One region of the Rhizobium sp. USDA 3886 genome, then DNA from elsewhere that is predicted to be linked to it. Evidence: predicted binding sites of a transcription regulator. Region 1 holds the regulator's gene; the other holds the start of a gene.
What was found. The regulator LexA, encoded in region 1, represses DNA repair genes until DNA is damaged. The targets are predictions, from matches to a motif close to TGTTCNNNNTGTGTTCNG.
Positions count from the first base shown of each region.

Region 1 (5,671 bases):
TATATTCCGGAATGCGGTCGACCGTGCCGATTTCCGAAAGCATGTTGAGGGCCGCTTCGTTTGCACCGCCATGAGCCGGACCCCAGAGGCAGGCAATGCCGGCTGCGATGCAGGCGAACGGATTGGCGCCCGAGGAGCCGGCGAGACGGACCGTCGAGGTCGATGCGTTCTGCTCGTGGTCGGCATGCAGGATGAAGATACGGTCCATGGCGCGTGAAAGGACCGGGTTCACGACATATTCTTCGCAAGGAACGGCGAAGCACATGCGCAAAAAGTTCGAGGCGTAGTCGAGATCGTTCTTCGGGTAAACGAAGGGCTGGCCGATATAGTACTTGTAGGCCATGGCCGCGATCGTCGGCATCTTGGCGATCATGCGCAGGCTTGCAACCATGCGCTGATGTGGATCGGTGATGTCCGTCGAGTCGTGGTAGAAGGCAGACAGAGCGCCGACGCAGCCGCACATGACGGCCATCGGATGCGCGTCGCGGCGGAAGCCGGTGAAGAAGCGCGACATTTGCTCGTGCACCATGGTGTGATGCGTGACGCGGAAGTCAAAGTCCTTCTTCTGCGCGGCCGTCGGCAGTTCACCGTAAAGCAGCAGATAGCAGACTTCCAGGAAGTCGCCGTGCTCGGCAAGCTGTTCGATCGGGTAGCCGCGATGCAGCAGAACGCCTTCATCGCCGTCGATATATGTGATCTTCGATTCACAGGAAGCGGTCGAGGTGAAACCAGGATCGTAGGTGAAGGAACCGGTGTTTTTGTACAGTGCACCAATATCGATGACATCCGGACCGATCGTTCCGCTTTTCACGGAAAGATTGGCGGTTTTGTCGCCGATTTTGATTGTTGCGCTTTGATCCGTCATGCTGATCCTCCAAACTGGCGGCGGCGCCATAAAAGCGCCATAGGGTTAAGCGTCCTCTCCGATAGCTATATGATCACGGCGCCAATGCCAAGTTACCGTGGCGCCATTTTGTGCATCGCAGTATCAACTTTTAGACACTCCTGCGATGCCGGAGGCGCATAACGGAAGCCAATGATTTAATTCGGCTTTTGGCAATCCAATTTTTTTGGCTTTTTTCAATCGATTATTGTTACTGAAACGCCCGTTGGGCTGCATTCGGGGTTGTATTAAGAGGTGCCGCCGGGCTGGGTGCATGCCGGAGTTGAAAACGAGCACGCTGCGCATTTCCGCGTCAGCAGATGTCGTGGACGGGCAGTTCCGCATGCCCCTGCCTTGCGCTTTTGGAAAGCGGGAGGAAGCCTCCGGCATATGCAAAGCTCTCGCCCGCGAATAACCGCCGTTCGCAACGTGGCGCTTTCAGCGCTTCTCATCATCATCGTCTCGCCGCCCTCCGAGGATCATGGGGCCGAGCTTCCAGATGTCCTTTACCGCGACGCTGGCGCTGGTCCCCGGATACGCGCTATGGAAGGAGCGGCCGATGCGCGAAGCCCGTTTGCAAAACTTCGGGCGCTTCAGCTGCTGATTTCGGTCTCGGGCTTTTTCGGCGGCATCCTGCGGCTTTTCGACGGCATTGTTCTCGATCGAGCATATTCACCGGCTGACGGCTTATGTCCTGCGGGCCAATCCCGCAGCCATGCCGATCATCTCCTTCATCATCATGCCTGCTGGATTGATTGCCATGCTGCTGATGCCCTTCGGGCTCGACGCGCTGCAATGGAGGGTGGTCGGTTTCGGGCTCGATCTGGTGATCGCGACCGCAAAGACAGTATCCTCGTGGGTGGCGACATCGGCGTGGGCGGGCTGCCGGGCTGGTACTTTCCGGTAGCAGTCACCGGCTTCCCGCTGCTTACGCTGCTGCGCACGAAGCTCCGGCATATTGGCACCGCGATCATGTCAGTCTCGACGCTTTTGGTCGCCCTGATGTCGGGCGTAACCGCACCGGATGTTGTGATCGCAGAGGACGGCAGCCTCGTTGCCATCGTCAACAGAGCCTCGCTCGCGTCGGACGGCGAGCGTCGCCGGATTTCATTTTCGATCAGTGGAAAGGGCGCTGGCTATCGATGACAATCTGCGGCCCCGATTCATCGATGCCGGTTCAGCGCCGATCCACTCGGCAAAAGCCAGCGAGAGAACGGAGCTCTCCCCGGAGCAGCAGGAGAAGGCGAGAAATGCGATGCGGAACACTGCCGCGGCTAGCCATTTGTCCTGCGTCAAGAAAGCATGGTGTACGGGAACGGCTCGAAAATGGCTCCGTGCTGACGGTGCTCGATAATGCCGCCTATCTTGGTCCAGCTTGCCATACCGTGGACATCGGCGTTGCGCCGGTCAGCTGCGCTCTGCCGATCCGGCGCGATGCCCTTCACGGGCGAAACCTTGCGGAAAACCGGCGCTATTGAATTGCGCTTCGGAAGCGGAGCAGCACAAATCACAACCGCCTTCGAGAAACTCGATCGCCCCTGGAGCCGCCACCGCGCCTATGATTGGCGCAGCGGTACCTTTGCCCGGCGATGGGCCGCCGGTTAGTGATAACGGCGGATGAGGCCGACGAGTTTGCCCTGAACCTTGACACGATCTGGTCCGAAGATGCGGGTTTCGTAGGCCGGGTTTGCGGCCTCGAGCGCAATCGAAGCACCCTTGCGACGGAACCGTTTCAGCGTCGCTTCCTCGTCGTCGACCAGGGCCACGACGATATCGCCGGGGTTTGCGGTACTGGTGTTGCGGATGATGACCGTGTCGCCGTCGAAGATACCAGCCTCGATCATCGAATCGCCCTTGACCTCGAGCGCGTAGTGCTCGCCGGAGCCGAGCATGTCGGCTGGAACGTTGATGTCGTGCGTGTTGTTCTGGATCGCCGAGATCGGAACGCCTGCCGCGATCCGGCCCATGACGGGAACCGAAACGGAGCTGTTATTGCCTTCGTTCGCCGGCTTCGGCGGGACGGCCGTAGGCTGCAGCTTGCCGAGGCTGCCCTCGATGACGCTCGGCGAAAAGCCGCGGCGGGGCTGAATGCTCGGGCTATAGGCTTCCGGAAGCCGGATCACCTCAAGCGCGCGAGCCCGATTCGGTAGGCGGCGAATGAAACCGCGCTCTTCCAGTGCGGTGATCAGCCGATGGATACCGGATTTGGACGCGAGATCCAGCGCATCCTTCATTTCGTCAAAGGACGGCGGCACGCCGGATTCTTTCATGCGCTCATGAATGAAGAGGAGAAGCTCCTGTTGTTTGCGCGTCAGCATCGAAGTTTAACCCCAGTTTCGTGAAACAAAGCCAGAACAGACACTATATGTTCCATATGTGTTCCGCAAGTACCTAAATTTTCGTAAAATTTCCCCTCAACTGCGTTCGTTTTCGAAACTTTTTGTTTGCCGGATAGGGCGCCCGGCTTGCAAAGCCAAGATACCCGGCACACATCTTTCGGCACAGGAAATGGAGACGTGACGCCATGCTGCATCCGCTGGATCATCTTGTTCTGCCTGTCACCAACATCGATCTCGCGCGGGAGCGGCTGGGACGATTGGGGTTCACGGTTGCCGACGAGGGCCGTCATCCTTTCGGCACGGTGAATGCCTGCGTTTTCTTCTCCGACAAGACCTATCTCGAGCCGCTTGGCGTTGCGAGCGCGAAGGAATGTGAAGAGGCAGTGCGGCACGGAAACGTCTTTGTGGCACGCGACCAAGCCTTTCGCTTCCGCTGCGGCAATGACGGATTCTCTGCGGCCGTGTTCGCCACGGAAGACGCGGACGCCGATCATGCGCACTTCGTGCGGGCGAGAAAGAGCGGCGGCGGCATGCTGGAGTTTTCGCGCCTGATCAAGATGCCGGACGGGTCGCAATCGACGGGGACTTTCAAGCTTGCCTTTGCCGCCGATCTTCGGGTGCCGGATTTCTTCCTCTTCGCCTGCCAGCGCATCAACGCCTTTCCGGCCGATCGCAGCGCGCTGGAAAAGCATGCGAATGGCGCAACCGGTATCTCGGAGATCGTGCTAAGCGCGCCGGAGCCTGAAGCTTTCGGCTCGTTTCTTCAGTTGGGCGCGTCTACGACGGGAATCGAGCGGACGCCGTTCGGCGTGGCGATCGCGTCAGCGAATACCAGGATTAGCCTGCTGTCGCCGGAAGGGATGGAGGCTTATTTCGATTCGCTGCCGTTAACCGCAGATAAGGGGCTTAGAGGCAGCGCTATCGTTTTCCGCACCACCGATCTTGCCGTGACAGAAGCGCTTTTGGCTGATAACGGGATGACCTATACACGCAAGAACAACAGAGTCCTGGTGAAGCCGGCGCCCGGCCAGGGTGCGATCTTCGCCTTCGAGGAGACCCAATGAGCAATACGAATTCCGAAGTCGCAGTCGGCGAAGGTGCCGGCCGCGTCGTCTTTTCCAACAGCGGCAGGCTGTCACTGATTGCCGGCCCCTGCCAGATGGAGAGCCGCGAGCATGCGTTCATGGTGGCCGGCGTTTTGAGCGAGCTGTGCAAAATGCTCGGCATCGGCCTGGTTTACAAGTCGTCCTTCGACAAGGCGAACCGGACCTCGCTGTCCGCTCAGCGCGGCATCGGCCTTGAGAAGGCGCTGGAAGTCTTTGCCGACCTCAAGAAGGAATTCGGTTTTCCGGTGCTGACGGACATTCATACGGAAGAGCAGTGCGCTGCCGTCGCGCCGGTCGTCGACATCCTGCAGATCCCGGCCTTCCTCAGCCGCCAGACGGACCTCCTCGTTGCCGCCGCCAAGACGGGCCGGGCGATCAATGTGAAGAAGGGCCAGTTCCTGGCACCCTGGGATATGAAGAACGTCCTCGGCAAGCTGAATGCCACCGGCAATCCGAACATCCTGCTTTGCGAGCGCGGGGCCTCCTTCGGCTACAACACGCTGGTCTCGGACATGCGCTCGCTGCCGATCATGGCGGCCATGGGCGCCCCTGTCGTTTTCGATGCGACCCATTCGGTGCAGCAACCCGGCGGGCAGGGCGGCTCGACCGGCGGGCAGAGGGAGTTCGTCGAGACGCTGGCACGCGCGGCCGTCGCCGTCGGCGTGGCAGGCGTCTTCATCGAGACGCATGAGGATCCCGATCACGCACCGTCCGACGGCCCGAACATGGTCCATCTGAAGGACATGCCCCGGCTGCTCGAAAAGCTGCTGGCCTTCGACGCGATCGCCAAGGCGGCTTGAACGGACATGAGGTGCCTGCCGTCAGCCGGCAAGCGCCATCCTTTGGCTAGAGTGCGACCGCGTTGCGGTAGGGGCCGTCACGTCGTCGAGACGGAAACGGGACAGCAGGTGATTGAGGTGTATCGCCTCTTCACCAAGTTCGCGGCAAGCGGCACTCGTCTGCTCAACCATCGCCGCGTTCTGCTGCGTGACGCTGTCCATTGTGTTGACGGCGGCGTTGACTTCCAGGAGAGCGGTCGTTTGTTCGGAAGAGGAACGCACGATCGCCTCGATCAGCGCCGTGACCCTGAAAACCTGCTGATCGATATTGCTGAGCGCCTCACCGGTGCGGTTGACTAGTGCAACGCCGGCTGACACCTGATTGGAAGACGTCTCGATCAACTGCTTGATTTCCTTCGCTAGATTGGCAGAGCGGCCGGCAAGGTCGCGCACTTCCTGCGCAACGACTGCAAAACCCTTTCCGGCTTCACCGGCGCGGGCGGCTTCCACGCCGGCATTGAGCGCGAGGAGGTTGGTCTGGAAGGCGATTTCATCGATGACGTT
Region 1 covers NZ_JBWCDC010000001.1:847,766-853,436, forward strand. Annotated here, with positions in the region: gene gltA (citrate synthase) at 1-865, opposite strand, end outside; partial or broken gene ACZ9BX_RS04400 (ComEC/Rec2 family competence protein) at 1,286-2,504, shown strand; gene lexA (transcriptional repressor LexA) at 2,485-3,201, opposite strand; gene ACZ9BX_RS04410 (VOC family protein) at 3,408-4,286, shown strand; gene kdsA (3-deoxy-8-phosphooctulonate synthase) at 4,283-5,128, shown strand; partial or broken gene ACZ9BX_RS04420 (methyl-accepting chemotaxis protein) at 5,150-5,671, opposite strand, start outside.

Region 2 (5,671 bases), 1.3 Mb from region 1:
CAGCCCGTCCGGGATACGCCTGGGATCGAGGATGACGGCGGCGGCGACGACAGGCCCGGCCAGAGGGCCGCGCCCTGCTTCATCGGCGCCTGCGACCGGCCAGTGGCCGGCCTTTCGCGCCTTCAATTCCAGCTTGAAGTCCGGAACGAGCGGCACCTCTTCGAAAAGCAGAGGAGAATCGGGTGGCGTGCGAGGTTTCATGCGGCTGAACCTCGCACACCAACCCGATTTCCTGCAAGCCCCCGGATCAGGGCGGCGTACCGGGGGCTTAGACCGCAAACGGGCAGGGGAGCCGTTCGCGGCTGCAAGAGGCCAGGGCGGCGGCCTCCTGCGGGGGTAACTCGTTATGCTGGGCGATCTGAGGGAACGCCGGTGCTCGGACGGGCGGCTAAAGCAGCGAAAGCTGCACGCCGCTGCCGTCCGGTGGTACGAAGAGATCGTCGCGAAGCGGCATGCTGCGCCTCGTCATGCCGAGCCTTTTCGTCGCCATCTCGAAGCGCCGGGCGATCTGCCAGGCATAGGGGCCGACGCCTTTCATGCGCTTGCCGAAGTCCGCGTCATAGTCCTTGCCGCCGCGCATTGAGCGCACCAGCGACATGACGTGCCGGTAGCGGTCCGGATAGTTCTGTAGCAGCCAATCACGGAAGAGCGGAGCGACTTCCAGCGGCAGACGCAGGATGACGTAGCCCGCCTCCAGCGCACCGGCAGCCTTCGCCGCGTCGAGAATGCGTTCCAGCTCGTGATCGTTGAGCGCGGGGATCATGGGGGCGGCCATCACCGAGGTCGGGATGCCCGCTTCGCTCAGGGCCTGGATTGCCTCCAGGCGCCGCGGCGGCGTTGCTGCGCGCGGTTCCATCGTGCGCGCGAGCTTCCGGTCGAGCGTGGTCACTGAAAGTGATGCGCGCACAAGGCCTTTGGCAGCCATCTCCTTGAGAATATCGATGTCTCGCAGGATCAGCGCCGACTTTGTGACGATCGAGACCGGATGATTCGCCTTGTTCAGCACCTCGAGGATCTGCCGCATGATGCGCCATTCCTTCTCGATCGGCTGATATGGATCGGTATTGGTGCCAATCGCGATCACCCGCGGCTTGTAGCCAGGCTTCGCAAGCTCCCGCTCCAGAAGCTTGGGCGCATCCGGCTTGGCGAACAGCCTGGCTTCGAAATCAAGGCCCGCCGAAAGACCCATATAGGCGTGCGTCGGCCGGGCGAAGCAGTAGATGCAGCCATGCTCGCAGCCGCGATAGGGATTGATCGAACGGTCGAAGGGAATGTCCGGCGACTCATTGCGGGTAATTGCCGTGCGCGGCTTTTCGATCTGCACTTCGGTCTTGAACGGCGGCAGTTCTTCCAGCGTTTGCCAGCCGTCGTCGAAAGTCTCGCGGCGCGTCGGCTCGAAGCGCCCGCTGGGGTTCAGTCCGGCCGCACGGCCGCGGCGCCGGTCGACCTCGATGCGAAGGCTGGAAGAGGTGATCATCGCTTCGGCAACATCCGCCGTATTGGCAGGCGCAAACGCGGCCTGCCCTGCAAGGGACTGTTTGTTCATCGGATTCTCCCGCGACCAAGGCGATTGCCTTCGTCCGTCTCGATGATTAAATTCCTATCGTGGAAAGGAGAACAATGCAAGAACAAAACGAGGAAAGTGGCGCTGGCAAATTTTTGTGCGGCGCTTTATAAACAGGCAATGTTGACGGTCGTTCTTGAGTGCCAGGATCAGGAACCCGAGCTGGCGCAGACTTTATCGGTGCTGGTGGCGGGTGCAGTCGAAGGGCTTGTAAGCGACGTGGTCGTGCTCGACCACGGCTCGCGCGACGGCACGTCCAGCGTGGCCGATGCGGCTGGATGCCGGTTCCATTCACAGTGGGATATCAAAGACATATTGCGCTCGGCCCGCGGCGAGTGGCTGCTTTTCGTGGAGCCCGGCGCGCGGCCGCAGACCGGCTGGATAGATGAGATCGCCGAATATGTCGCCCTGAACAAGGTGCCGGCGCGCTTCACCGCCTCGCGCGGATACAGACGCCCGTTCTTTCAGCGGGTCGGCCGTTCGCCGCCGCCTCTGGAACTCGGTCTTCTCCTGCCGAAGAAGCAGGCGATCGCCGCCGCAAGAAGCGGGATGCGCCTTTCGGAATTCGCAACGGGACAAAAGCTACGCAAGCTTTCCAGCGAGCTGATTCCTTCCTGGGTCGCCCGCGCCGCACGGTAGTCATTGCCGTTTCGATGAATGCGCAAAGAAATGGTGCCCGATACGATTTCGCGCTATAATTTGCTCGTGGCGCCGCCCGAGCGCCTCGCTTTATGGCGGTTGACCATGGAATGCCGGTAGACGGCAGAACAGGTCACAGCGGAAGTCTCCTCTTCTGCCGGTTTTCCCGGCGGAAGGAGGTGCGTCATGAAACGCAATATGATCCGCGGCCCGCTGGCCGTCATATTGACGACATTGATCATCGCGCATCCGCATTCGGCAGCATCGCAGATGATGCGCAGTTGCGCAGGCCGATCCGAAGTCGTCAGTTTCCTGGACAAGAACTTTGCCGAAAAGCTCACGGCAGTCGGTCTGATCAACCAGAACGCTATTCTTGAAGTCTATGCCGCCGAAAGCGGTACCTGGACGCTCATCATAACGGACGTTCACGGCGTCAGCTGCTTGCTGCTGTCGGGTGATAGCTGGGAAACGATACCCGGTCTGCCGGGCCCGCACACATAGCGAACGCAAGTATTGCCCTTGGCGCGGCGAGGGCAATGCTTTTTCTATTTCGCCGCACCGCGCCTCAGATGCTCATCGAGCCGCGGCATGATCTCCACGAAATTACAGGGCATGTGGCGGTAGTCCAACTGCGCCTTCAAGATGCCGTCCCAGGCATCCTTGCAGGCGCCGGGCGAGCCGGGTAGCACGAAGATGAAGGTCGCCTTGGCGACCCCCGCCGTCGCCCGCGATTGGATCGTCGAGGTGCCGATCTTGTCATAGGACATGCGGTGGAAGACCTCCGAAAAGCCGTCCATGCGCTTCTCGAACAGCGGCTCCAGCGCTTCGGGCGTCACGTCGCGGCCCGTGAAGCCGGTGCCGCCGGTGGTGATCACCACGTCGATGCCGTCGGTCTCCGTCCAGGCGTTGACCCGGGCCGCGATGGCTGCCTTGTCGTCGCGCACGATGGCGCGGTCGATCAGCCTGTGGCCGGCCGCGGCGATCCGCGCCACAAGCGTGTCGCCGGATTTGTCGTTCTCCAGCGTGCGCGTGTCCGAAACGGTCAGCACGGCAATGCCGACGGGAATGAACGGCCGCTGTTCATCGATACCTGCCATCACCTGCCTCCCGAGAGCGTTTCCGTCGCCTGGAGATACCAGTCCGGCCGTTCGCTGTGAAGCTTTGCCGCGGCAGCCTCAGCCGCTTCAGTTGAGCCGAAAATGCCGAAGCACGTCGCACCGGAGCCGGACATGCGGACAAGTCTTGCGCCAGCGCTCTTCAATGCCGCTGAGACGTCTTCGATCTCGGGAACAAGTTCGCGGGCCGGCGGCTCGAGATCGTTCCGGCTGGCCTCGATCGCTGCCAGCCAGTCGCCGCCGCGCAGGGCAAGCGGTGGATTGTTCTTCGCCGTCAGCAGCCGGAATATTTCGGGCGTCGAGACCGCCTTCAGCGGATTGGCAAGCACGATCGCCAAGGAGGGCAGCGAAACGGGTTCGATCTCTTCGCCGATCCCGCGCGCAATCAGCGGCCGGTTCGCAAGGCACATGGGAACGTCGGCGCCGAGCCCAAGAGCGATCGCCGACAGCCTACCGCCGGGCAGGCGGAGGTTCCAAAGCCGCATGAGGCCGCGAAGGGCGGCTGCCGCATCCGCGGAGCCGCCGCCGATACCGGAGGCGATCGGCAGGTTCTTTTCGAGATGGATATGAACCGGCGGTGCATGGTCGCCCTGCGCCAGCGCTGCCTGCCGAAGCATGTCGCGTGCCTTGAGCACCAGATTGCTGCGGGAATCGATGCCGAGAGCGGAACCGAACCGTCCGCTGATGGTGAATCCGTCCGACGGCGAAGTGCAAAAGCCCAGCCTGTCACCATGGCCGGCAAAGGTCACCAGCATGTCCAGCAGATGATAGCCATCGGCTCTCTGGCCCGTCACATGCAGGGCCAGATTGATTTTCGCAAGAGCATCTTCGGTAACCGCGAAGCCGGTGCTCATGCCCGCATCAGGCATGGCTCGTCAGGACTTCTTATCGGCCGGCGGCGGCGTAACAGGCGCCGGATCCGGCTGCTTCTTGTCCGCAGCCTTGGCGTCGTCGTTTTGCGTCGTCAGGCCGTTGGCGATCTTGTCCTTGATCCTCGGAATCTCGCTCTCTTCCGGCTCCGAGCCCAGCGCCCGGTTCCACTGATAGACGGCCTCGAGCTTGCGTCCAACGCGCCAGTAGGCGTCGCCCAAATGGTCGTTGATCGTCGCGTCGCCGGCCTTGATCTCGGCGGCCTTCTCCAGTTCGGCAACGGCATCGTCGTAGCGGTTCAGGCGGTAATAGGCCCAGCCGAGCGAGTCGATGATGTAGCCGTCGTCCGGACGCAGGTCGACGGCCTTCTTGATCATCGTCAGGCCTTCGTCGAGGTTGCGGTTCATGTCGATCCAGGAATAGCCGAGATAGTTCAGAACCTGCGGCTGATCCGGGTTGAGGTCGAGCGCTTTGCGGAAGTTCGGCTCCGCCTGGTCCCACTTCTTCAGGCGTTCATAGGCGATGCCGCGCTGGAAGAAGACCGTCCAGTCGGCGCGGCGCGGCAGCGGGCCGATCACCTCCGCCGCCTTGTCGTAGTTCTCCGCCATTTCCGCGTAGTCCTTGGCGTCGGAAAGCACGCTGCCATAAGCGAGATAGGAGCGGACGTCTTTCGGGTCGGAATCGATCAGCGCCTTGAGATGCTTGCGGGCCTCGTCCGTCTTGCCGCCCTGTGCCAAGGCAAGGCCGAGCTGAAGCTCCGAGATGCGGCGCATCGGCGAGTTTTCCGGCACGCGCCTGTAGAATTCGATTGCGCGGTCCGTCTGCTCCTGTTTTTCGGCGATGCCGCCGAGGAGGACCAGCGTATCGGCGCTTTTCGGGTCAAGCGTATTGGCGGTCTGCAGATAGAGTGAGACGATGTCCTCGGCGCCGTCGCGGTTCAGCGCGCTGCCGATGGAGAAAAGCACGGCGGCAGCACCCTGGGCGGCGGTGCGCACCTGCTGTTCCGGCTTTTCGCCCTTCTCGATGCTCTGGCGCAGCGCATTCAGCGGAGCATAGTTGGGCAGCATGTTGTCACCGACCGAGATCGCGTCGAGTGCCTTCTGCTTGTTGCCCTGCGATGCTTCGAGTCGGGCAAGCGCCATGACCGAGCGCATGAAGGTATCGGGTGCGGTCGCGCCGCCGTCCTTGTCCAGAACCGCGTCGTTCAGATGCTTGCGCGCGGCCGTCACATTGCCGGTCACAATCGCAATCGCGCCCGCATGATAGTTCTGGAAGATGCCGAACCATTCCGGGCCCTTCATCTTCTCGACCATCGACAGCGCTTCCTTGTTCCGGCCGGCGCCGGCGCGCGCCCAGGCGAGCAAAAGGTCGTTCATCATGCGGTCGAGGTCGTTCGGGCCGTCATATTTCAGGATCGCTTCGGCGGTCTTGAACTCGCCGCGGCGCATCGCATCCATGCTGCGCACGACGGTGGTGATGCGCT
Region 2 covers NZ_JBWCDC010000001.1:2,176,737-2,182,407, reverse strand. Annotated here, with positions in the region: gene ACZ9BX_RS11275 (ribonuclease HII) at 1-201, opposite strand, end outside; gene ACZ9BX_RS11270 (PA0069 family radical SAM protein) at 389-1,546, opposite strand; gene ACZ9BX_RS11265 (glycosyltransferase family 2 protein) at 1,685-2,203, shown strand; gene ACZ9BX_RS11260 (hypothetical protein) at 2,390-2,704, shown strand; gene moaB (molybdenum cofactor biosynthesis protein B) at 2,749-3,300, opposite strand; gene ACZ9BX_RS11250 (4-(cytidine 5'-diphospho)-2-C-methyl-D-erythritol kinase) at 3,300-4,187, opposite strand; gene ACZ9BX_RS11245 (tetratricopeptide repeat protein) at 4,194-5,671, opposite strand, start outside.
Region 2: ACZ9BX_RS11270 (PA0069 family radical SAM protein) is a predicted target of LexA. The motif match lies at 1,614-1,631, and genes of this name have one in related genera.